Regions from separate parts of the Methylicorpusculum oleiharenae genome, predicted to be linked through region 2. Evidence: predicted binding sites of a transcription regulator. Region 2 holds the regulator's gene; the other holds the start of a gene.

Region 1 (12,088 bases), 3.9 Mb from region 2:
TGTTCTACATCGCGGCGCGCTTCGGTCAGACGTTTACGAAAATAGGTGTAGCCTTCTTTTTCAACCCAGGGGTAATGCGTTGGCCAGTTATCCAGTCGCTGCTGGTGTATTTTGGGTGCAAATAACTCAGTTAACGAAGAGCTGGCGGCCTCATGCCAATCCGCACGACGGGCGAAATTGACATAGGCATCGACGGCAAAACGAACGCCCGGCAAAACGTATTTAAGCGAAGTGATTTCATCACGCGTCAGGCCGACAGAAATACCTAACCGTATCCATGCTTCAATGCCGCCCGGATCGTTGGGATGTCCGTCATGGTCCAGGATACGCTGTATCCAGATGGCGCGGGTTTTACGGTCCGGGCAATTGGCCAGAATGTTGGCGTCTTTAATCGGGATGCTGACCTGATAATAGAAACGGTTGGCAACCCAGCCTTGAATTTGTTCCTTGGTCAGCTTTCCCTCATTCATTAGCGTGTGATAGGGGTGATGGATATGGTAATACTTTTCCATTCCACGCAATTTCGCTTCAAATTCTTCCCGGTTCCAAGGCGTATTATCACTAGCTGTCATTGTCTTCCCGTCTGCAATTTTTTAAAGTTCAATTTCCAGGCCATCATAGGAGACCTCGATTCCGTTTTGGTTCAATATTTTGAATGCATCGGAATCCTCATCCAGAATGGGATTGGTATTGTTGATGTGGATCAGTATTTTTCGGGTATCAGGAATGGCGTTGAGGACTTCAATCATGCCGCCGGGGCCTGATTGGGCCAGATGTCCCATCTCCTGAGCTTTTTTGCTGCTTGCGCCGCAGGCTATCATTTCATCTTCCGTCCAGAAAGTACCATCGACCAGCAAGCAGTCAACGTTTTGCATGGCGCTGAGAACATGAGGCTCTATTTCGCCTAGGCCGGGCGCGTAATAAACGCGTTTTCCTGTGGATATTTGTTCGATGATGACGCCGATATTATCGCCTTCATGCGGGTCATGACGGTGCGGTGAATAAGGCGGCGCTTTACTTTTGAGCGAATGGGTGTAGAGGCGGATGTCATCAATTGCTTCTACCGTAAAACTGCTGCCATCCAGGGGGACCGGATGATGTTTTACCGTGCAGTAATGTTCCAGCATCTTGAATACGGGGAAACCGGTAGTCAGATCCTGTTTGACCATTTCGCTGCAATACACATTGAGTGGTTCTTTGCCTTCGCGCAGCATCAGCATGCCGGTCGTGTGATCAATTTGGCTGTCGATAAGCAAAACCGCTTTGATGCCGGTATCGCGAATGCCTTCTTTGGGTTGAATGGCTGGAAAGGCTTCCAGCTGGGCTCTGATATCGGGCGAGGTATTGAACAGCAGCCAGTTTTTGTTATCGGTACTCACCGCAATAGAGGATTGAGTTCGGGCTTTACCGTTCATTTGTTGATGCCGCAAGCGTCTGCAATTGTCGCAGTTACAGTTCCATTGAGGGAAACCGCCACCGGCTCCCGATCCTAAGACTCTGATTTTCATGGTAGTCGAAAAATAGCGTAAGAAAGTGCCGCAATGATACGGTATTGAGAAAAATCAGGCAAAAAAAAGGGGTCCTTTCGAACCCCTTTTTTGCGTTACCGGTAAAAAATTAACGGTTGTAAATATACATGGTGACTTCGAAACCAAAACGCAGGTCAGTGTAGCTTGGTGTTTCCCATTTCATGATGAATACCTCCAGAAGTATTATTGATAGTTCTTATGCTAGCTTGATCAAGTAAGCTCAAAAGAGTATACGACGAACTTTTAGGTTGCGCAACTATTGCCGCGGAAGGATCTTAAAGAGTTTGAGCCCAGTTTAATACACTGATTTATAGGTGATTGCTGTACAGAGAACGGGCTGATTTTGTTAAGGGGAATGCAATTATTTGTAATGTCAAGGCTTATAGGGTTATTATCAAACCTCACCATATATTAAAAATAATTAAAAAAGAAATCCTTGAGGAGGAAATATGGGTGTTACTTGGCTATTCATTGTGATGTTTGTTGTCGCTGCTTTTGCGTTTGCACCATTAGGTTACTTTATATATAAGTTCACCATCAATAATGGTAAACCTTTTGGTGAGACCGAGCCGCATGGCGACAGCCCTTCCAAAGTTAATGATTTGGCTGAAAAGGCCATCGAAATGTTTAAAGGTTTTTTACAAAAAAATAAAAAATAAGCAATCTTTCATTCAGTTAATCATTCATGCAGTCCGGTTAGCCTGCATGAATGATTTCAGCCAACCCAGTGTCCTCAACTGCAGGTTGGGCAATTGGGATTTTTTCTCAATTTCATCTCAGTCCATTCCATCGTCAAACCGTCAATCAACAGTAAACGGCCGGTCAACGTTTTGCCGATGCCGGCTATTAACTTGATTGCTTCCAAAGCTTGCAAGCTTCCGATAATCCCCGTGATGGGCGCGATAACCCCATTTGTTGCACAGTTTTGTAATTCTTCACCGGTATCCGAATATAAGCAGTTATAGCACGGGCTGTTATCCCTGCCGGGTGTGAACGTGGAAATCTGTCCTTCAAAGCGAATGGCTGCCCCTGATACCAGCGGCTTTTGCTGCATGACACAGGCGCGGTTTATTGCAAACCGGGTAGTGAAATTATCGCTGCAGTCCAAAACAATATCCGCGTTACAGACGGCGTCCATTAATTCTTGCCCTTCAAGACGTTGACTGAATGCGCTGACTTCTGTTCCAGGATTTAAGTTTTTTAGCGTGCTTAGGGTTGAAAATGCCTTGTTAGCCCCAATATCGGCCGTGTGATGGGCAATCTGTCTTTGCAAGTTTGACAGATCGACGATGTCGTTGTCGTAAAGGGTGATTTTCCCTACTCCGGCAGCGGTGAGATACATGGATGCCGGTGAGCCTAGTCCGCCAGCTCCGATGATCAGAACATGAGCGGCCAGGAGTTTCTGCTGGCCCTCGACATCGACTTGCGGCAGCATGATTTGTCTGCTGAAGCGCAGGAGTTGATCGTCATTCATAAGTTGTTTAGTTGATGTAATTTTAAAAGTTATGATGCCAAAGAACTTGACAGACTGCAAAACCTGATTATTATTAGCACTCATTAATAGCGAGTGCTAATAATCCTTTTTTTACCTTTGTTTTAATTTTTTCAGGAGATATTGATGAAAATACGTCCTTTACACGACAGAGTAGTTGTTAAACGTGTTGAAGAGGAAACGACAACCGCTGGCGGCATAGTTCTGCCCGGTTCAGCCGCTGAAAAACCAAGCCAAGGCGAAGTGTTAGCCGTAGGCCAAGGTAAAGCGCTGGATAACGGTACCGTTCGCGCTTTGGAAGTTAAGGTTGGCGATAAGGTGTTGTTTGGTAAATATTCCGGTAATGAAGTCAAAGTTGATGGCGAAGAACTGATCATCATGCGCGAAGACGACATCATGGGTATTTTGGGTTAAGTCCAACACACTGGATTTATCATAAACATATAACATTCAATAGATTAGGAATTAAGATGGCAGCAAAAGACGTAAAATTCGGCAGTGATGCGCGTACATTAATGGTGCAAGGCGTTAACATTCTTGCAAACGCAGTAAAAGTAACTTTAGGTCCTAAAGGCCGTAATGCGGTTTTAGATAAAAGCTACGGCGCACCTACGATTACTAAAGACGGTGTATCGGTCGCAAAAGAAATAGAATTAAAAGACAAATTCGAAAACATGGGCGCCCAAATGGTTAAGGAAGTGGCGTCTAAAACTTCCGATGTTGCTGGTGATGGAACAACAACTGCAACGGTTTTAGCCCAATCAATTTTAAACGAAGGCCTGAAAGCAGTTGCTGCCGGCATGAATCCTATGGATTTAAAACGCGGTATTGATAAAGCGGTTGAAGTAGCCGTCAAGTCTATCGAAGCGGCTGCAACACCGTGTACAGACAGCAAAGCGATTGCTCAAGTAGGCACGATCTCTGCTAACTCTGATGAGTCAGTCGGTCAAATCATCGCAGAAGCGATGGAAAAAGTCGGTAAAGAAGGCGTTATCACTGTTGAAGAAGGTTCAGGTTTAGAAAACCAATTGGACGTTGTTGAAGGTATGCAGTTTGACCGTGGTTATCTGTCGCCTTACTTCATCAACAATCAAGACAGCATGAGTTCTGAGCTGGAAAGCCCCTTTATCCTGCTGTACGACAAAAAAATCTCCAACATCCGTGATTTATTACCGATATTGGAAGGCGTTGCCAAATCAGGCCGTCCACTATTGATTGTTGCTGAAGATGTTGAAGGCGAAGCTTTAGCTACGCTGGTTGTCAACAACTTGCGCGGTATCGTAAAAGTGGCTGCGGTTAAAGCGCCAGGATTCGGTGACCGTCGTAAAGCCATGTTGGAAGATGTTGCTATATTGACCGGTGGTACTGTAATTTCTGAAGAAGTCGGCCTGAGCCTTGAAAAAGCCGGATTGGAGTTATTGGGAACTGCGAAAAAAGTACAAGTTACCAAAGAAAACACCACTATTATCGATGGCGCAGGTACTGAAGAAAGCATCAAAAGCCGTGTTGCGCAAATTCGCAAACAAGCTGAAGACGCAACATCTGATTATGACAAGGAAAAACTGCAAGAGCGTCTGGCTAAACTGGCTGGCGGTGTTGCGGTAATCAAGGTTGGCGCAGCGACTGAAGTTGAAATGAAAGAGAAAAAAGCTCGCGTTGAAGACGCATTACACTCAACCCGTGCAGCGGTTGAGGAAGGCGTAGTCGCAGGCGGCGGAACAGCTCTGATTCGTGCTTTAAAAGCGTTGGATGGCTTGAAAGGTATCAATCACGATCAAGATGTGGGTATCAACATCCTGCGTCGTGCTATGGAAGAGCCATTGCGTCAAATCGTCAAAAATGCTGGAGACGAATCTTCAGTTGTCCTGAATGAAGTGGCTAAAGGTACTGGTAACTTCGGTTACAATGCCGCAACAGGCGTCTATGGCGATATGATCGAAATGGGTATCCTGGATCCTGCAAAAGTAACTCGTTTTGCTCTGCAAAACGCAGCATCAGTTGCTGGTTTAATGATCACAACTGAAGTTATGGTCGCTGACGCTCCAAGCGACGACAAAGCTCATGGCGGTCCTGATATGGGCGGCATGGGTGGTATGGGCGGAATGGGTGGCATGGGCGGCATGATGTAATTGCTGACCCAAGCTCTTTACGCTTGACCAAAGCCCCGGCTGGATTCAGCCGGGGCTTTTTTATGAGCATAATTTTTATTTAACACGCGCGATGACAGATGACTCAAGCTAACGATCGGAATTTCGATCAGCTCATCGATAAATTCGACCGCAAAATTTACCAAACCGCGAAAGGGGAATGGCGGCTGAAACTATTAAAAGAAGATCTGACGCCTTTTTACGATGCCGCTGATGCACTGACGGTATGGGATGCTGGGTGTGGTTTTGCCCAAATCAGTCTCTGGTTGGCGAAAAGAGGGCATCATCTGACGCTTTGCGATCTGTCGGAAAAAATGCTTGAACGCGCCAGAGAAGCTTTTATCAATGAAGAGGTGACCGCCGAGTTTTATCTGGATTCAGCTCAAAATCTAGCTTTAAAGCTTCCACAGTATGATTTGATCTTGTTTCATGCGGTTCTCGAATGGCTTGCTAATCCTATGCCGACCTTGCAAACAGTTATTGAGCAGGTGAAACCGGGCGGGCACCTGTCCTTGTTGTTTTACAATCGGAATGCCATGGTTTTCGGCAACGTTTTAAAAGGCGGCTGGCGCTGGAAAAACGTATTGGACGACAGTTATCTGGGGAAAGGCTCCAAAATGACCCCGCCCAACCCGCAATACCCGCATGCTGTTATAGAGTTCCTTGAAAACAATCATTTTAAGATCATCACTCATACCGGGTTACGCGTTTTTCATGATTATCTGAATCACGAGACCTTGGCGCAGAGCAACGCTGACGAACTGTTTGAGCTGGAAAGCCGTTATTGCCGGCTACCCACATTCCGCGACATGGGACGCTATGTGCATCTGGTTGTCCAGCGAGCGTAAGCAAGCAGTTCCGGTTTACTGACTATAAGCAATATCGAGCACCGTATACCGAACCGGTTTTTGTTCGATAACAATCGTCACTTCATCGTCATAGGTTTTTTTCAGCAACACCTTGGCGAGAGGAGAATCCAGACTGATATAGTTCTTCGCAGGGTTAAGTTCATCCGCCCCCACGATTCGATAAGTGACCGGCTCACCGGATTCATTTTCCAGTGTCACCCAGGCCCCGAAAAAAATCTTATCCTGATCTGAAGGGGCTTGGGTGACGACGGTAAGCGAGGGCAAACGCTTTTGCAAGTAATGAATGCGCCGGTCTATACCGCGTAATTCTTTTTTGCGATAAATATATTCGGCATTTTCCGATCGGTCACCTTCTGCGGCAGCGGCGGACAGAGCGGCGGTGACGTCCTTGCGTTTGTCCCATAAGCCCCGTAATTCATTTTCCAGCACTTGATAACCGGCTTGGGTGATATACGGGGATGATTTGGCTTGGGGTGGTTTCCAGCGGCTCATGCGATTTTATATTCCGGTTTTTAATATTTTCAGACAACAGAAGCTTTATTTTATATCATAGCCGTTTCTTAAATTATCAACAGTAGGTTCCCCTCATGCAAGTAGCTGAAAATATGGCTGTTTCTATTCATTACACATTGACCAATGACGCCGGTGAAACGCTGGATAGTTCAATTGGCAGCGATGCGCTGGTTTATCTGCATGGACAGGGCAGTATCATTCCCGGACTGGAACAAGCCCTGCTTGGTAAAGCCGTTGGCGATAAGTTAAATGTCGAAATAGAGCCATCAGAAGCTTACGGTGATTACGATGAAGACATGGTTCAAGTGATTCCGCGTCAGATGTTTGAAGGAATCGATGTGATAGAAGTCGGGATGCAGTTCCATGCCGATGTCAGTTCAGGACCCGGTGTCGTGACGGTCATTAATGTCGAAGGTGATGATGTTACCATCGATGGCAATCATCCACTGGCCGGTATGAAATTATTTTTCGACGTGGAAATAACTGATATTAGAGAAGCGACAATGGACGAATTGGCTCACGGCCACGTGCATGGTGCCGGATGCAGTCATTAATAACCGCTATTGCCCTAAAATCACCCGCTGATTTTAGGGCGGCAACGCCAAATGAACATTCAAACACGTTAGCAATAAGAATGATCGGTCAGACCTGAACGTAAGTTGCGGTTGGCGGCGATAGCCAACCCGACGATTGATCATCCGCTTGCTGTTGGGCTGCGAAAAGCTTAAACCTACCCTTTTTATCATCAAACCGGTAATTGCTGCTTTTAAAAGTTGAACGGTAAATTGTATGAAACAGGTTTTTAGAGTCCAAGATCGCTCAATCCTGGATGATTCTCAGGGCGACGGCCTTGAGGCCAATGAAATTTGCGGTCCGACTCTTTGATAGGTAGGTCGTTGATACTCGCATAACGCTGACGCATTAAGCCGTATTCATCAAATTCCCAGTTCTCGTTGCCGTAAGACCGAAACCATTCATTATTTTCATTGCGCCATTCGTATGCAAACCGGACGGCGATACGGTTACCCTCAAAAGCCCACAGTTCTTTGATTAACCGGTATTCGTATTCGGTGGCCCATTTGCGTTTCAGGAAGTCGATGATTTGTTCCCGCCCCACGGGAAATTCAGCCCGATTTCGCCATTGGCTGTCGGTCGTATAGGCTAAAGCAACTTTTTCAGGAGTGCGATTATTCCAACCGTCTTCAGCCATGCGGACCTTCTCAACTGCAGTTTCGCGTGTGAAGGGCGGAAACGGAGGTCGTGATTCAAGCGTCGTGTTCATTGAAAACTCCCTGTTAATCTTGTTGAGTTTAAGGATATGAACATTTATAGGTTTTCTTGAGCAGCGTAAATGTTATAACCAAGGCAACGGATTGATTTTTTGTCCATCTTCAAAGTGGATGGACAAAAAATGAGCCTCAGTTTGTAACTTCCGTTCCTGTCAGTGAAAATGCACTTCTCGTGACTTAACCATATCACTTCGTTTCAAAACGTAGCTGTCCTCATCATCATTCGATATCATTGATCCGTCTTCATTAATCTGAATGAGCGTGCCTTCATTTTCAATTCGATAATGCCGCGTGCTTTGCCCGCCTTTTTTGGGTGTTAAAACAACGGTATGACTCTCTTCATCCCAGGTGTATTTCCCTTTTTCATAAAACTCCCTTGAGGACTCTCTTGCAGGCTGAGTCACCAGCAGATAATTGTTTTTTTGTTTTAAAGATAGCGTCGCTTTTATTCCCGGGCAATCTTTACAAGGAAGAAATCCGTAGAAAACGCCATGAAAGTCCATGCTTTTATCAATAGGGGTTTCATGTCCTGCATGGCCTGCTTCAGTCTGTTGGCTCTTCGCTCGCATTCTGAGGAAACTTTCTTGAGCTTCGAGGTCGGTCGCCGCAAATGCAGGAATAGCAGGGAGCAGACTGCTAAATAGAAACAAAGCCAGATTCTGTTTTAATTGTTTTTTTATTGCTAGCATGATGAGTTTCCGGAAAATAAAAATTGGGTTGTTGTATTCGCGAATTTACCAGATATATTCGATTTGCCAAAAAAGAAGACCTGAATTAACCTGTCTTAAATCCTAAAGTTCTGTTTTTTATGAATAATTAATTTTTTATGTTTATGGAAATGATCGATTAAAGCGGCAAAAATTCATCATAATTTTTCAATAGGGGAGGGGTAGAATTTTTGATGGCTGCAAATGCCGGTAATGTCAGGTCAGGAACTTTTTGTTTAAAGATCTACAGGGATCCAATTGGCTAAAGTAAGGTTACAGTGTTTCTGCTTAAACGTCATTTGACGAAAGCTCAGGCAAATTTCTTTTTCAATCGCCAAAAAACCAATGCTGAAGCCAGAACCATTCCACAAGCGGAACCCATCAGTATCAAACCCAGGAACAAGATCTGCTTGAATGTATAATCCACTAACTCTTTGCCGCTAGCCTGAGTTTGGCGGGTTAGCGAGTCTACTCGAGCCGAGAGTTCGTCAAATTTACCGGTAGCCAGGGTTTGATCAACGGTTTGCAGCAATTTCACCAAATCAAGTGCAGTAGCGTTGATCTGGGCAGCGGCTGCCGTGTATTCGTTGATGCGAAAGGGCTCTGCGTCCGGGTTTGATGGGCGGGATTGGAGTTGCTGTACGACACCTTGAAAAGACTCCAGGGCTGCTTTTGACGCATCGGACATCTGTTTGCCTGCACTAAGAGCGCTTTCGGTCTGTGCGGCGAGACTGACGAGGCCGGGTTGTTGTTCGTTCAACGCTTGAACGATCTGCTGACGTTCATTGCTGATGAGGCCGGGCAGGCTTTCTGCTGTTTGACTTAACCGGTCTGCCGATTCGGCCGCTTGAGCCGTACTGGTCAGCAGTTTTTCCATCTGAGGCATTTCCACCGTTTGGATGATCAGTAATTCGGTTTCCCAGCGGATCAACGTCGGCATATGTCTGGCCAGAAACAGGCCTCTCTCTGCGAATAGGCGAGAGCTAGCCAGTTCTCGAGTAGCGGGGTCCAGACCTGCCAATGGGTCAATGGAGAGCAGGTTGAACACACTGCTGGTAATGCCTGCCTTGGGGCCGCGGTTCATTTGCGAAATTTCGGACGCGAAGCCCAGCGAACCTAGATCTCTGGGGGAGCGAGCATCTGGGTGTTGCTTGTGCCAGTCAAGAATGGCGGCACGCAGTTCAGTGACCTGTTCTTTTTTCAGCGCCGTCTCGGCAATGCGCCAAATTTCTTTCTCCACCTGCTCGGATGCGTGTCGATAAGGTTCAGCTGATTCGTCGGAGAACTTGGGCGCCCAGAAGTCTTCAAAATTCATCCGGTTTAAGCTGGCAAAGATGACCATGTCGAGGAGATTGGCATAACTGTTGGCCCCTGTGGCGATGGCTAATAAATCGGTGGTAATAGCGATGCGTCGTTTAAGCTGGTTGAGTTTTTTAGGCGCCGAATCGTCTTCCCGCTGAAGATTACGCGCAGCGTTATTAAGCGCTTCTATGGCATTATCTGCAAAGCGGAGTAACTCGGATTGCAGTTCAACAGGATCGGGTGCGTCATTTCCCTGATTAATAGCAAATAGGGAGAAGAGGCCTTTTTCCGGCAATTCCAGTGTGCTTCTGATTAAATTGCAACCGCTAGCACTTAATGTTAGCGCCAGAAGCAGAATGACTTTAGATGCCCATTGAGGGTTATTGGGACAGTAAGGCTTAAGCTCGCCGCGCATGAAGAATCAACTCCCAAAGTGATTTCTGATAAATAGCCACATTGCCTTCTGCTGGTAAATGTCTATCCCATTCAGGGTTTGGGAAGCATCGAAAAGCAGTTTAACATCATTCTAGGCCGTAGGTTTTGACTGTACAGGCGGTGCCGAAATCATGGAATCTCTAATTTTGGTCTGCCCAATAAGATTGATTTAACTTAAGCACCGCAATGATATCTAAAAGCACTCATCCCACTCAAAAAAAGTTGAAGTAGACATTGCTTTTAGAAATTACGGGTTAATTTATCAAAATTTATCAGATCTGATTTTTTCCAAACTATATTTATTATTGATATGACAACTCCGTATTTTATGACCATGCTGCCAATATTTTACTTTTACCATGGCTTCTAGATGCCCTACAAAACGTCGTCGCCACATTCGTTACGCGATCAAATTAGACGCCACACTGGTTTTGAATAATGGGCAAAATTTCTCTTGCGAAGTCCAAGATTTTTGCAGTTCGGGATTTTTATTAGGCCTTAAACCATCAAGCCAGATAGTACAATTTTCGGCTAACAAAAAAGTCCAGCTTCGTTTCTCGTTGCATAGAGAGTCCGATGCACGGCAATTTCAACTTGAAGTCAAAGTAATGCACGCAAGTTCCAAAGGCATCGGTGTTTTCATTAAAAACATGCCCCAGGAAATTTTTAATGCCTTAAAAAATGAGGTTTTTAAGGTGTCCGGCAGAACAGCTCAACATGACATTGAGCCAACCGAAGCAGACCCGCACCAGGATAACTTAAAACAAATAAAAATTTGGCTTGATAAAGAGTTGGTTGGGTTGCTCAACAATTTTTTTGAGAGACTGGATGAGGACTTTAAAAAATCGGTTCATAAAATCTCTACTTCAGCACTTGAGGATTTGATAACAACGCTCAAATTTAATTACGATTCAATTACCAGTGAATTTTGTAATTCGGTTTTTTTGGGTGTCGACAGCATGACCGGTTCCAGCATTCAGGAAAACAGGTTAAATGCCGGTACTATGGAAAAGCTTTCTTTGGTTGAAATGGATGATTTTGAAGATTGGTTAAATCTGTCGGCGTCTATCAGACGGTTAACAAAACATTTTGAATATCCACTTAATCAGATAAACAACCAATTGAAACGGTTATTTGGCCATTGGGCCCATGATGTTAAAAACCCAATCAGCCCGGATGCCTTATGTGATCACTTTCGCGAACTTATCCTGCAATTAAATTTAGAAATCACGATTAATCAAACACTTTATTCAGCGTTTGAAAAAGTATTAACGAAGGATTTGGAGGCGTTGTACGAGCATTTTGAGCATCTGTTATCCAAACTGAGTGCTCCCAAGCCTGCGCCCGCCAAAATTGTCAAGCAACCTGAACAGATCGCGATCGACCATGGTTATTTGGGAGATCCGGTCTTTAAGTTTGATACCAACATCGCCAGGACGCTGGTTAAAACGTTTGCTGTTAAAGAAGATGCTGATCTAAAAAAGCCGGCAACAGTTGAAATGTCCAAAACGTTGCCGGGCCTATTAAACCAAAACCAGCCTCATTCAGGAACTACATCATCAATTCGGAACGCAGCGTCTCAAGGGGGTTTTTCCGCCGAAGAAGTCATCGCGATGATTTCGAAAATGTATAAAACTACAGCTGTAGGTGACAGGAATGAGCCCGTTACAAGCAGTTTACTGCACACACTCATTCGAGATAAGTTAAACGATACTACCGGAATACCTGCGTTTTTTTCTAAGCACGATGTCCATAATATCGAGGTTTATGAAAAGTTTTTCGATACCTTATTCAATGACGTGTCT
Region 2 (12,088 bases):
TTGAGCATAAACGCGCTCGGCCAGCTTACCGGAAAGTTCAGTCAGCGCATTGGTTTTAGCTTCAATGACGTCAATATCGCTACCTTTAATCGCATCCTTCAAATCTTTAATGGCGGACTCAATCGCTGACTTCTCTGAAGACTCAACTTGACCTTCCAATTCCTTCAAGGATTTTTCTGTCGCATGAACCATACCTTCGGCATGATTGCGGGCACCGACCAGTTTGGCAATTTTGCGGTCTTCGTCTGCATGAGCTTCCGCATCTTTGATCATACGCTGGACTTCATCTTCGCCAAGACCACTGGAGGCTTTGATGACAATAGATTGTTTTTTACCCGTCGCCTTGTCTTTGGCCGAAACATTCAAGATACCGTTTGCATCAATATCGAACGCCACTTCGATTTGCGGCACACCGCGCGGTGCAAGTGGAATATCGGACAAATCAAACCGGCCCAACGATTTGTTGCCGCTGGCCACTTCGCGTTCGCCTTGCAATACATGGACGGTAACGGCCGTCTGGTTATCTTCTGCTGTCGAGAAAACCTGTGAGGCATTGGTCGGTATCGTTGTGTTTTTTTCAATCAGTTTTGTCATGACGCCGCCCATCGTTTCTATACCCAACGATAATGGCGTTACGTCCAGTAACAACACGTCTTTAACTTCCCCGCCTAACACACCCGCCTGAATCGCAGCACCTAAGGCAACTGCTTCATCCGGATTTACGTCTTTACGAGGCTCTCTGCCGAACAAGGATTTAACAAAATCCTGTACACGCGGCATACGAGATTGACCGCCGACTAGAATAACATCATTGATATCGGACGCAGACAGGCCTGCATCTTTAATTGCCATCAAACAAGGCGCTTTGGTTCTTTCAACCAGATCTTCAACCAGAGATTCCAGTTTTGCCCGCGTCAACTTGACGTTCAAATGCTTTGGACCTGATGCATCCGCTGTGACATAAGGCAAATTGATATCGGTTTGTTGCGTTGAAGATAATTCGATTTTTGCTTTTTCAGCTGCTTCTTTCAAACGCTGTAATGCTAAAGGATCATTATGCAAATCAATACCGGAATCTTTTTTAAATTCATCCGCCAGAAAATCGATGATTCGCAAATCAAAATCTTCACCACCGAGGAAGGTATCACCATTGGTGGATAACACTTCAAACTGATGCTCACCCTCGATTTCAGCTATTTCAATAATAGAAATGTCAAAAGTACCGCCACCCAGGTCATAGACTGCAATTTTCATGTCACCTTTGGGCTTATCCATACCGAACGCCAAAGCTGCCGCTGTGGGTTCGTTAATAATCCGTTTGACATCCAGACCCGCAATACGTCCGGCATCTTTTGTGGCCTGTCTTTGTGAATCATTAAAATAAGCGGGTACAGTAATAACCGCTTCTTTGACTTCTTCGCCCAGATAAGCTTCCGCATCTTTTTTGAGCTTCATCAAAATCCGTGATGAAATTTCCGGAGCAGCCATTTTCTTGCCATGACACTCTACCCACGCATCACCATTATCAGCCGGTATGATTTTATAAGGCACCATTTTGATGTCTTTTTGTACAACATCATCTTTAAAGCGTCTACCGATCAAGCGTTTGATTGCAAACAAGGTATTTTCAGGATTGGTTACTGCCTGGCGCTTGGCAGATTGCCCGACCAGTACTTCACCGTCTTTGGTAAACGCGATGATAGAAGGCGTCGTTCTTGCACCCTCGCTATTTTCAATCACGCGCGCCGTTCCGTTTTCCAGCACTGCTACGCACGAGTTAGTGGTTCCTAAATCTATGCCAATAATTTTAGCCATTGAATTCTCCAGACTTGATATGAGATTGTTTAAGTTAGTAGTTATATAAGGGCTGTTTTGTTATCTTCAAGCCTGCTCATCTATTTTGGGTGTATTTTCAGGCGGCTTTTCTTCCGCCTTTGCAACCACAACCATTGCGGGCCGTAATAAGCGGCCGTTTAATACATAACCTTTTTGAAAAACGTTCAAAACGGAATTAGGCTCCGCATCTGCCGAAGGTTGCATAGCCATAGCCTGGTGTAATTCAGGATTGAAGGGCTGGCCTATCGGATTGACGACTTCAATATTGAATTTTGTAAAAACAGATTCGAACTGTTTAATCGTTAATTCGCTGCCTTCACGGAATTTTTGGACTTCGGGACTCTCGCCACTTGCAGCCTGCAAGCCAAGTTCAAGACTATCGAGCACGGCTAATAATTCTTTTGCAAAACTTTCCAGCGCGTACTTATGAGCGCTTTCCAAATCTTTTTGAATACGTTTTTTCAGATTTTCCATTTCTGCCTGAAGACGCATAGCCCTATCCCAATTTTCAGAGGCTTTTTGTTCGGCCTGTTCCAGCTTTTTCTGCAGCTCTGCCGATAAATCCTCTTGGACTTCAGGCGGCTGCACGGCAACTTCTTCGGTTGGCGGCTCCTGAATTTCGGGTGTTACTTCAGCCTCAATTTTTAGTTCTTCTTGGTTCGCTGCCTCTGGCAACTCCTGCTCGTTACTCATTATCTAAAACTCCGGTTTATATTTTGGTGTCGTGCTGATGCAAACTGTCAATTAAGCGTAATCATGGGGCCAATGTTTTCGGATTCAAGGCTGCACCCAATAATTTTGCCGTCAGATCAACAAAAGGAATCACTTTTTCATAAGCCATGCGTGTAGGACCGATAACCGCTAACACCCCCACCACTTCATCGTCTATAGAGTAAGACGAAGTCACCAAACTGCACTGATTAAAAGGTTGATAGCCGGATTCCTCACCGATAAAAATTTGGACGCCTTCAGCATTAAGGCATTGATCAAGCAAATGAATCACATTGTGTTTTTGGCTAAAGGCGTCAAAAAGCTGTTTTAGACGATCAATATCCGACAGTTCGGAAAAGCCCATCAAATTGGTCTCACCACTGATCACACAATCTTCAGAATTCTCGTCCTGGTCTAACGCCAATTTAGCCATTTGCACGACATCCAGCATTTCCTGATTCATCCGTTCCTGAGCGACTTTCAACTCCTCAATCACCGCTTTTTTTACTGCGGCCAAACTACGTCCGGAGTACATAGTGTTGATGTAATTGGCGATTTGCTGCAATTCCGAGGGAGAAAACTCGCGGGAGGTATGGATAATCTTGTTGTGAACCTCTTGTTCATTCGTTACCAAAATAACCAATACACGGGTATTCGATAAAGGCAGAAATTCAATATGCCGCAAACTAACCAGTTCTCTTTTAGGCAACGTCACTACACCGGTCATTCGGGTCAAATCGGACAACAACTTTGAAGCAACGCCAATAGATTGATTAATATCGTTTTTTGCAACCAAACTGCTTTGAATAAGATTGAGCTCACTGATTTCAAGCGGCTTCACGGTCAACAGTGAATCAACAAACAAGCGATAACCGCTTACGGTTGGAACTCTCCCTGCCGAGGTATGCGGCGAATGAATAAGACCAAGATCTTCCAGATCGGCCATCACATTCCTGATGGTAGCGGGACTTAAATTAAGCGCCGGATCTTTGGACAAAACTCTTGACCCTACCGGTTGACCATCATAGATGTACCGTTCAATCAAGGATTTAAGTAACAGTAAAGATCTTTCGTTTAAAGCCTGATTTTTTTTCTCAACCATCTATTCGCTCCGATGTTAGCACTCTATAAAGCAGAGTGCTAACAAAAAATTATCAGCAAACCCTTTACTTGTCAAATCAATAAATTAACAAAAACATTCGCTTAGCGAAGCTTAATGGGTAAATCAAATATTATTTTTGGTTTTAACCAAACAAGAAGCCATATTTTGTATAATCTCGCACCAACCCTACAACAACTTTTACAAATAGATACTTAAAGTACCTGTACATTAACACTCTGAATTAAGTTATTTCGATTTTTCCGTAAAACGGCCAAAAACGCAGGATTCCCGTTTAGCTCTAAAACTGACTGAAGCCAGTCTTTAAAACCCATTCAATCGATAAATTTAATTGCATGACCCAAATAACTTAAAAGTAATTCGGCAAACCGGAGATCAATGCATACACTGTTCAAAAAGATTGGCATTATTGGAAAATCAAGTGACCCGGGTATTGCTGAAACATTAACCTTGCTCTATCAATTTTTGCAGCGGTGCCGATACCACGTCTTTGTTGATGCGCAAAGCGCAGGATTTATTGACGAATCCGACGTCAAGACCTGTGCTGCCGAAGAAATGGGACTGCATTGTGATCTGGTTATCGCTGCAGGCGGTGACGGGACTTTTTTATCAGCGGCGCGCGCCATTGCGCCTTACAACATTCCACTGATTGGCGTTAATTTAGGCCGATTGGGGTTTTTGGTGGATATTTCTCCCGATGTGCTTCTGGTCAAACTCAACCAAATTCTCAACGGTGCATTCCGGGAAGAAAAGCGCTTTTTACTGCACACCAAAATCATCAGGGACAATGCGGTCATTCATGAGCAAACCGCCGTCAATGAAGTGGTGATCCACCGCTGGATTACGCCGAGCATGATAGAGATTGTTACCCATATTGACGGGGTTTTTCTTAATTCACAGCGCTCCGATGGCCTGATCGTCTCTACGCCGACCGGATCGACCGCCTACTCATTATCGGCCGGGGGACCGATACTGCATCCTTCGCTAAATGCATTGGTCTTAGTTCCGCTTAACCCGCATACCCTGACAAACCGCCCAATAGTAATAGATGATTCCTCTCATATTGAAATCAGCTTTTGCCAGACCAAACAAATCAATGCCTTGGTCACTTGTGATCACCTGGAAATCCCTGACGTTTTGATCAGCGATAAAATTTTAATCAACAAAGACCCAAAACCGATTAGAATTCTGCATCCCGAAGGACATGATTTTTATCATATACTTAGAAAAAAACTTAACTGGAGCAGCAGTTAACTCAAACACATGCTATTAAATCTCACAATCAATGATTTGGCCGTGGTTCAATCGCTTGAACTGGCGCTTGAAAAGGGCATGTCGGTGCTGACCGGCGAAACGGGGGCCGGAAAATCCATTTTACTGACCGCGTTAGGTCTTGCCTTGGGTGACAGAGCCGATTCGGGTTATATCCGGCCGCATTCAAAGCGGGCGGAAATTAATCTTGAATTCGACCTATCCGATGCACCCTTAGCCAAAACCTGGCTGGAAAACAATGAATTGGACCATGAAAATCAGTGTTTGATTCGCCGGGTGATCAGTCAGGATGGACGTTCAAAAGCCTTTATCAACGACCGCCCCGTGACCTTGCAATCACTGCAAGATCTGAGCGAGAAGCTGGTCGAAATTCACGGCCAACATGCTCATCTGACTTTGCTGCACAACGACGAGCAACGCCGCCTGTTAGATGACTTTGCTCAAAACCAGGGCTTACTCGAACAGCTTCAGGCCTGCCATCAGAAATGGCTTAATACCAACAAATCACTCAAAGCGTTATTGAAAGCCAATTCGGATAAAGCCGAACGCGAAGAATTACTGAAATTTCAGATAGAAGAGTTACAACAACTGGATCTGGACCATTTCAACTACACGGAGTTGACGGAAGAACACAGCCAACTGGCGCATTTAGGTGAGATTTTAACCGTCGGACATCAGCAGCTCGATGTGCTGTACGAAAACGACGAAATGTCGATTCACCACCTGCTAGGGTATTCCATTAATGCGTTAACGGATCTCAGCCGTTTTGCTCCGGCGCTCGAAAGCGTGAGCACCCTCCTCACTGAAGCGCACATTCAGATCGAAGAAGCTTCTCAACAATTACGCAGATACATGGACAGCCTGGAAGCCGATCCTAAGCGACTATCCTGGCTGGATAATCAAATCGGCATCATTCAGAACTTAAGCCGAAAACACCAGGTAATACCTGAGCAATTACCCGAACTGGCGATAAGGCTTGATGAGGAATTGGCCAATCTGACGCACAGCAGTGAACGCATTGAAGAACTGAGTGCCGCATCCGTAGCTTTGCTGACCGAATACCGCAAATTGGCCGACCAGTTAAGCGAGGCACGCAGAGAAGGCGCGCTCAAACTGCAAACTCAAATCACGACGATGATTAAAGAACTGGGTATGCCGCAAGGTGATTTTATGGTTAGAATTTCGCCGTTTGAAGATGAAACACCTCGCCAGCAGGGTCTTGATAAGGTCGAATTTCTGGTTAGCGCAAACCCAGGATTACCCCCAAAACCCCTAGCCAAAGTGGCATCCGGAGGTGAATTATCAAGAATCAGTCTGGCCATCCAAGTGACAACGAGTAACGACAAATCAACACCCACCATGATATTCGACGAAGTCGACTCCGGGATTGGCGGCGGCATAGCAGAAATTGTCGGACAAAAACTGCGGCGCTTGAGCCATAACAGGCAAGTCATCTGTGTCACTCATTTACCGCAGGTTGCGGCTCAGGCCCATCATCATCTTTTTGTTGCCAAAAACAACCAGTCCGAAATGACGTCCTCTACCGTCTCACAACTTGATGAACAACAACAAATAGATGAAATCGCCCGGATGCTGGGCGGCGTTAATATCACAGAAAACACGCTGGCACATGCCAAGGAAATGCTGATGACCGGAAAAAATGAACCATGACAAAGTTACGCACTAAACGGCAAGGCACATCCGCCGCATTAGGCGTCGTAATTCAGAGCGCTATTGATTCTAGAGCCGGTCCAAAGCGACAGGCACCATGACGAAAATCTGGCTGGTCATTTTTTTTGCCGGATTTTTCTGGTCGGGCTTTGAACCAAAAGACCAATTAACCTGGTTTTTGGAAGTATCACCGGCTCTGATTGGCTTGTTTGTGATGATAATTTCCCGGCAAAGGTTTCCTTTGACGCGTTTGGTTTATGGTTTGATTCTGATTCACAGCTTGATTCTAATGATTGGCGGTCACTACACATATGCCGAAGTACCACTGTTCGATTGGCTAAAACAGCCCATGGAATGGGAGCGTAACAATTACGATAAACTAGGTCATTTAGCGCAAGGATTCATACCGGCAATTATTGTTAGAGAGATTTTTATTAGAAAAGCAGTGCTCACCAACCTGTCCTGGTTAAATTTTATCGTGACTTGCATTTGTCTGGCGATCAGTGCATTTTACGAATTGCTGGAGTGGTTGGTAGCCACGTTAAGTCAGGATGCCGCAACTGCCTTTTTAGGCACGCAAGGTTATGAATGGGACACGCAATCCGATATGGCTTTCGCACTTTTAGGCGCCGTGACTGCCCTGTTGACTCTGACACATGTCCATGACCGGCAAATCAATGACCTGACAAACCGCCAACCTCCCCATTTTCGATAAACTGACTGCTCATTAAAGCATTACCATTATGAAAACAAACCTTACTGTAAGCGCCGTTCAGCAGCCCTGCGATGCAGACAAGCAGACCAATTTAAATTTATCCATTACCAAGATTCACGAAGCCAAAAACCTGGGCGCCGACTTGGTTGTTTTGCCTGAATTACATTTGGGACCTTATTTCTGCCAGAGCGAAGATTACCAGTTATTCGCCACCGCAGAACCTATTCCGGGACCTACTACATCTGTTCTAGCAGACGTGGCAAAAGAACTGGACGTGGTGATTGTTTCAACCATTTTTGAAAAACGGGCACCGGGGCTTTATCACAATACCGCTGTCATTTTCGATAAGGACGGCAGCATCGCCGGAAAATATCGAAAAATGCACATTCCGGATGACCCGGGATTTTACGAAAAATACTATTTCACTCCAGGCGACATCGGCTTTAAACCGATTGAAACATCCGTAGGCAAGCTAGGCGTGATGGTTTGCTGGGATCAGTGGTTTCCAGAAGGCGCCAGACTGATGGCCCTGGCTGGAGCCGAATTATTGATTTACCCAACGGCAATTGGCTGGGATCCCGACGATACTGAGGCTGAGAAAAAACGGCAACTGGACGCTTGGATTACTATTCAGAGAGCGCATGCCGTTGCCAACGGTATTCCCGTTATCGCCTGCAATCGTATCGGTTTCGAGCAATCGCCGATTGACACTAATACCGGCATTGATTTTTGGGGCAACAGCTTCATAACCGGCCCTCAAGGAGAGGTATTAGTCAGCGCTAACGCAACGGAACAAAAGATACTAACCTGTGAAATAGACAAGGCCCGAAACGAAAAAGTAAGGCAAATTTGGCCTTATTTGAGAGATAGGCGTATTGATGAGTACGGAGATATCACTAAACGATTTATAGATTAATCAAATCCGTACTACATTGAGTTCGGGCTTATTCGAGTTACAAACCCGGTTCCTCATGTTTTAAACTGATTATAGAGAGTAAAAGCACCTCAGTCACTACACTGATGATCTTTTCAAAACGATTCAAACTTATGCCAACAATAACTTCTCGGAGTCATCTGTATCAGGTATTTAAATTGCGTTGAAGAGAACCAATTCATTATTCATGCAATTTAATCATCGGGAAGTTATAAGCCATATAACTATACTGGAATCTGCCTTACTCAATACCTATGTAATACAATTAACCCTCTATTGAACAACGCAACTTTATTAATCCCGGTCCTTTAAACTTCAAATTCAGACCGATCGCGCCCGCTATCCAAAAGTGTTTGCAACCATCTTGGCGTGACGCCTCTTCCTGTCCAGGTTTTGCTGGGATCCTGTGGATGCCGGTATTTAATCGGCACTTTCAATCCTTTACGGGTCAGTTTTTTATCGTTCTCTATTATTTCGACACTGACATCAATGGCAGCGGCCAATTCTTTAATTTGAGCAATAACGTCTTTACGCTTATTAGCTAATTTTGTTTTTAAAGCTTTTTCTGCGTTGAGTATAACCTCTTGCAATTCATTTTCAGAAAGTTCCTGATACTCAGTCATTAGTATTTCTCACCTTAAATTCCTAAACATAACAATATTCTTTGATAACCCATCATTTATCTTAAAAGGTTATCGACGGCTGATCATATCAAATACGGATGCATTATCCAAATATGTTCAATTAAAATTAAAACGGAATCGATATATTCATCGATTGTTTATTTAAAACTATAAATTATCATGCTCTAAAAAAATTGCTAGGCTTAAAACAAAAAATTGATGTTAACAAAATAGCTTTACCTGGTTTTTACGGTGAAATTTATTTTGTGATAAATCCTACCCTGCTGATCTATCAACCTGACCGACCAGTTTCCCTCGGCCGCAGGAGTAAACAGTTTGCTGGTTGAAACTCGCCAATGATCCTGCTTAACCAGTATGGGGGTTCTTAACTTTTCTTTTCCGTTGTGCAGCCACTGATGGTAAAGCTTTAAGCCTTTCATGTTGAAAAGCTCGGTATAATAAAATATACCTGTTGCTTTGCTTTTGGCCACTCTTATTGGAGAGACCACTTCATCCATGGGTTGATTATCATGAATACCCGAAGTTAATGAAGCTCGCGCAACTCTATACTGTTTTTGGGATGACGGGTCTGAGACCATGCTTTCAACCTGTGACTCTGTATTTTGATTTGCTGGGGACAAATTAACTGGAGGGCTTTTATCTGCTGCATTATCTTGATTAAGTACACCCTTTTCATCTTCAGACTTTGGCGTCTGGACGTCAGTATCATCTAAAAACTCGGCTTCAGTTTTTATACCTTGAAGCTCATTATTTTCCGGTTGACTGTTATCCAGATAAACATAAGGCAAAACGATAAGCAGTAAAATCAAAGACGAGACAATCAATATACGTTTAATATTCCATTCTGTTATTTGAATTTCATCATTAAGCTGATTTGTATTTTTACCCGCTTTATTGGGATGATTTATTTTTATGATTATTTTCTTTTGCTCTGCCATAACACCGCTCCTATCCATTACCTTTCGAGATTTGGCAACAACCAACCCATTCATTTTTCTTTCAATATAACATCTATTTGTTAATACTCATACAGACCAAAAGTCAACGCTTATAAGCAAAACAATGGAATTATCAATAAGCATCCATCCAAAATAATCTCTCTATTTCTGATTGAGAGTTATAGCGTCGAAAGTTTACTGTTTCTTACAACTCAGCCTTCAACTGAAAAAATACTGATCGGCTATAAATTGACCTGACATTGAAAAGTATTACAGGGTAAATAAATTTTCTGGACACTTAAAAATCAGCTTATATATATGAGGTCATAGACCAAAGAGATCGACCAATATCGACAATTTTAACTTGCGGCTTTTAGCAATCCGTATTCAGTCTGGATCAGGATGATTTTAAAATCAAAAAATACGCTAATCCCTTCACGTGAAGCTCTAACATTTTTCATATGTTTGTGGATTTTAACGTTTGGTAATATAACATTTTCGACCTAAGATAGGCCCAACTGCTAAAGAATTAACGGAATACATCAATGAGCGACCTCCTTAAACTGTTTCGAGAATCTTCATCCTTGTACGGCAGCAATGCCAATTTTATAGAAGAGTTGTATGAACAATATCTTCAGGACCCGGACTCAGTCGAAGATAGCTGGAAACAAAAGTTCGGCCATATTCGAAGCGACTCTATTCAGGAAACAGCGCATAGCCCAATCATCGAACGCTTCGCTTCATTAGCCCAACAATCTCAGGGCCGGCTAGCCAAATTACAAGGCTTTACGGAGCAGAGTGTCAAAAAGCAGTCGGCGGTCGCACGCCTGATTAATCACTATCGGGTTCGTGGTCATCAGATTGCAACGAATAATCCTTTACACACTACAACTCCGTATTTTCCTGATTTGGATCCTGCCTACTATGGATTGACTGAACTGGACATGGACACGTTGTTCGACACAGGAACGTTGTACGGCGTTGACCGGCTCCCCTTAAGAGATATTATTACCACTCTAAAAGAAATTTATTGCGGCAATATCGGAACAGAGTACATGCATATTGTCGACACCGATATGAAACGCTGGATTAAAAACCGGCTGGAAGGCGCCAAGATTCACCATAAACTGTCGGCCGACGAACAAATGTCGACACTTTTATTTCTGACCGCTGCAGAAGGCATAGAAAAATACCTGCACAATACTTTTGTAGGCCAAAAACGCTTTTCACTGGAAGGTGGCGAATCATTAATTCCTATCTTGGACAACATCCTCCAACGAGCAGGTGAGAAGCAAACGAAGGAGGTTGTGATCGGAATGGCGCATCGCGGCCGATTGAATGTCCTGGTCAACATTCTCGGAAAAAATCCAGCCAAGTTGTTTGAGGAATTTAAAGGCATACACATTCCCGCACCCGGGATGAATTCCGGTGATGTTAAATATCACATGGGGTTTTCTTCCGACATAGTTACGCCTGGCGGACCGATTCATGTGACATTGGCATTTAACCCTTCGCATCTGGAGATTATCAACCCTGTAGTGGAAGGATCGGTCAGAGCAAGACAAGACAGAGACCCCAGAGCTGACAGCCATAACACTATTTTACCGATTCTGATTCATGGCGATGCCGCGTTCGCAGGACAGGGCGTTGTGATGGAAACACTCAACATGGCAGGAACGCGCGGCTTTTCAACCGGCGGAACCGTTCATATTGTGGTGAATAACCAAATCGGCTTTACCACCAGCAACCCGGCCGACGCCAGATCCACGCTTTATTGTACAGACGTGGCCAACATGGTTCAGATTCCTGTTTTCCATGTCAACGGCGATGATCCCGAAGCGGTTTTATTTGTCGCAAAAATGGCGCTGGATTTTCGCATGACGTTTAACAAGGATGTGGTGATTGACCTCATTTGTTACCGCCGACTAGGCCATAACGAAGCGGACGAACCGGCGACGACCCAACCACTGATGTACAAATACATCAGGAACCGGCCAACGACACGCCATATATTTGCCAATAAGCTGATTGAAGACGGCGTAATTTCCAAAGAAGATGCCACTCGAATTGAACAGGACTATGTCCGGAAACTCGAATCGGGCCAAGTCGTCTCCAGGCCGATTGCCACTGAAAAAGTCTATTCTTATTCGGCCATATGGGATAAATACCTGAATAAAAAATGGACTCAAGCCTGCAAAACCGCGGTCTCCCTGGACGTGATACGTTTTTGCAACAAACAATTACAAC

What was found. The regulator HrcA, encoded in region 2, represses chaperone genes, less so after heat shock. The targets are predictions, from matches to a motif close to TNTTAGCACTCNNNNNNNNNGAGTGCTAANA.
Region 1: a site for HrcA is predicted at 3,075-3,105, ahead of groES (co-chaperone GroES). Genes of this name have one in related genera too.

What each region holds. Positions count from the first base shown of each region.
Region 1 is NZ_WUTY02000001.1:1,343,196-1,355,283, forward strand. It holds gene pqqC (pyrroloquinoline-quinone synthase PqqC) at 1-572, opposite strand, end outside; gene pqqB (pyrroloquinoline quinone biosynthesis protein PqqB) at 594-1,508, opposite strand; gene pqqA (pyrroloquinoline quinone precursor peptide PqqA) at 1,618-1,692, opposite strand; gene GO003_RS06235 (hypothetical protein) at 1,979-2,188, shown strand; gene GO003_RS06240 (HesA/MoeB/ThiF family protein) at 2,263-3,003, opposite strand; gene groES (co-chaperone GroES) at 3,148-3,435, shown strand; gene groL (chaperonin GroEL) at 3,492-5,150, shown strand; gene GO003_RS06255 (methyltransferase domain-containing protein) at 5,249-6,016, shown strand; gene greB (transcription elongation factor GreB) at 6,032-6,529, opposite strand; gene GO003_RS06265 (FKBP-type peptidyl-prolyl cis-trans isomerase) at 6,625-7,104, shown strand; gene GO003_RS06270 (nuclear transport factor 2 family protein) at 7,353-7,832, opposite strand; gene GO003_RS06275 (copper resistance protein NlpE) at 7,992-8,528, opposite strand; gene GO003_RS06280 (hypothetical protein) at 8,857-10,263, opposite strand; gene GO003_RS06285 (DUF1631 family protein) at 10,643-12,088, shown strand, end outside.
Region 2 is NZ_WUTY02000001.1:5,204,931-5,217,018, forward strand. It holds gene dnaK (molecular chaperone DnaK) at 1-1,815, opposite strand, end outside; gene grpE (nucleotide exchange factor GrpE) at 1,882-2,529, opposite strand; gene hrcA (heat-inducible transcriptional repressor HrcA) at 2,591-3,649, opposite strand; gene GO003_RS23255 (NAD(+) kinase) at 4,046-4,921, shown strand; gene recN (DNA repair protein RecN) at 4,931-6,610, shown strand; gene GO003_RS23265 (DUF2238 domain-containing protein) at 6,708-7,325, shown strand; gene GO003_RS23270 (carbon-nitrogen hydrolase) at 7,354-8,241, shown strand; gene GO003_RS23275 (H-NS histone family protein) at 8,568-8,882, opposite strand; gene GO003_RS23280 (DUF2914 domain-containing protein) at 9,119-9,841, opposite strand; gene GO003_RS23285 (2-oxoglutarate dehydrogenase E1 component) at 10,387-12,088, shown strand, end outside.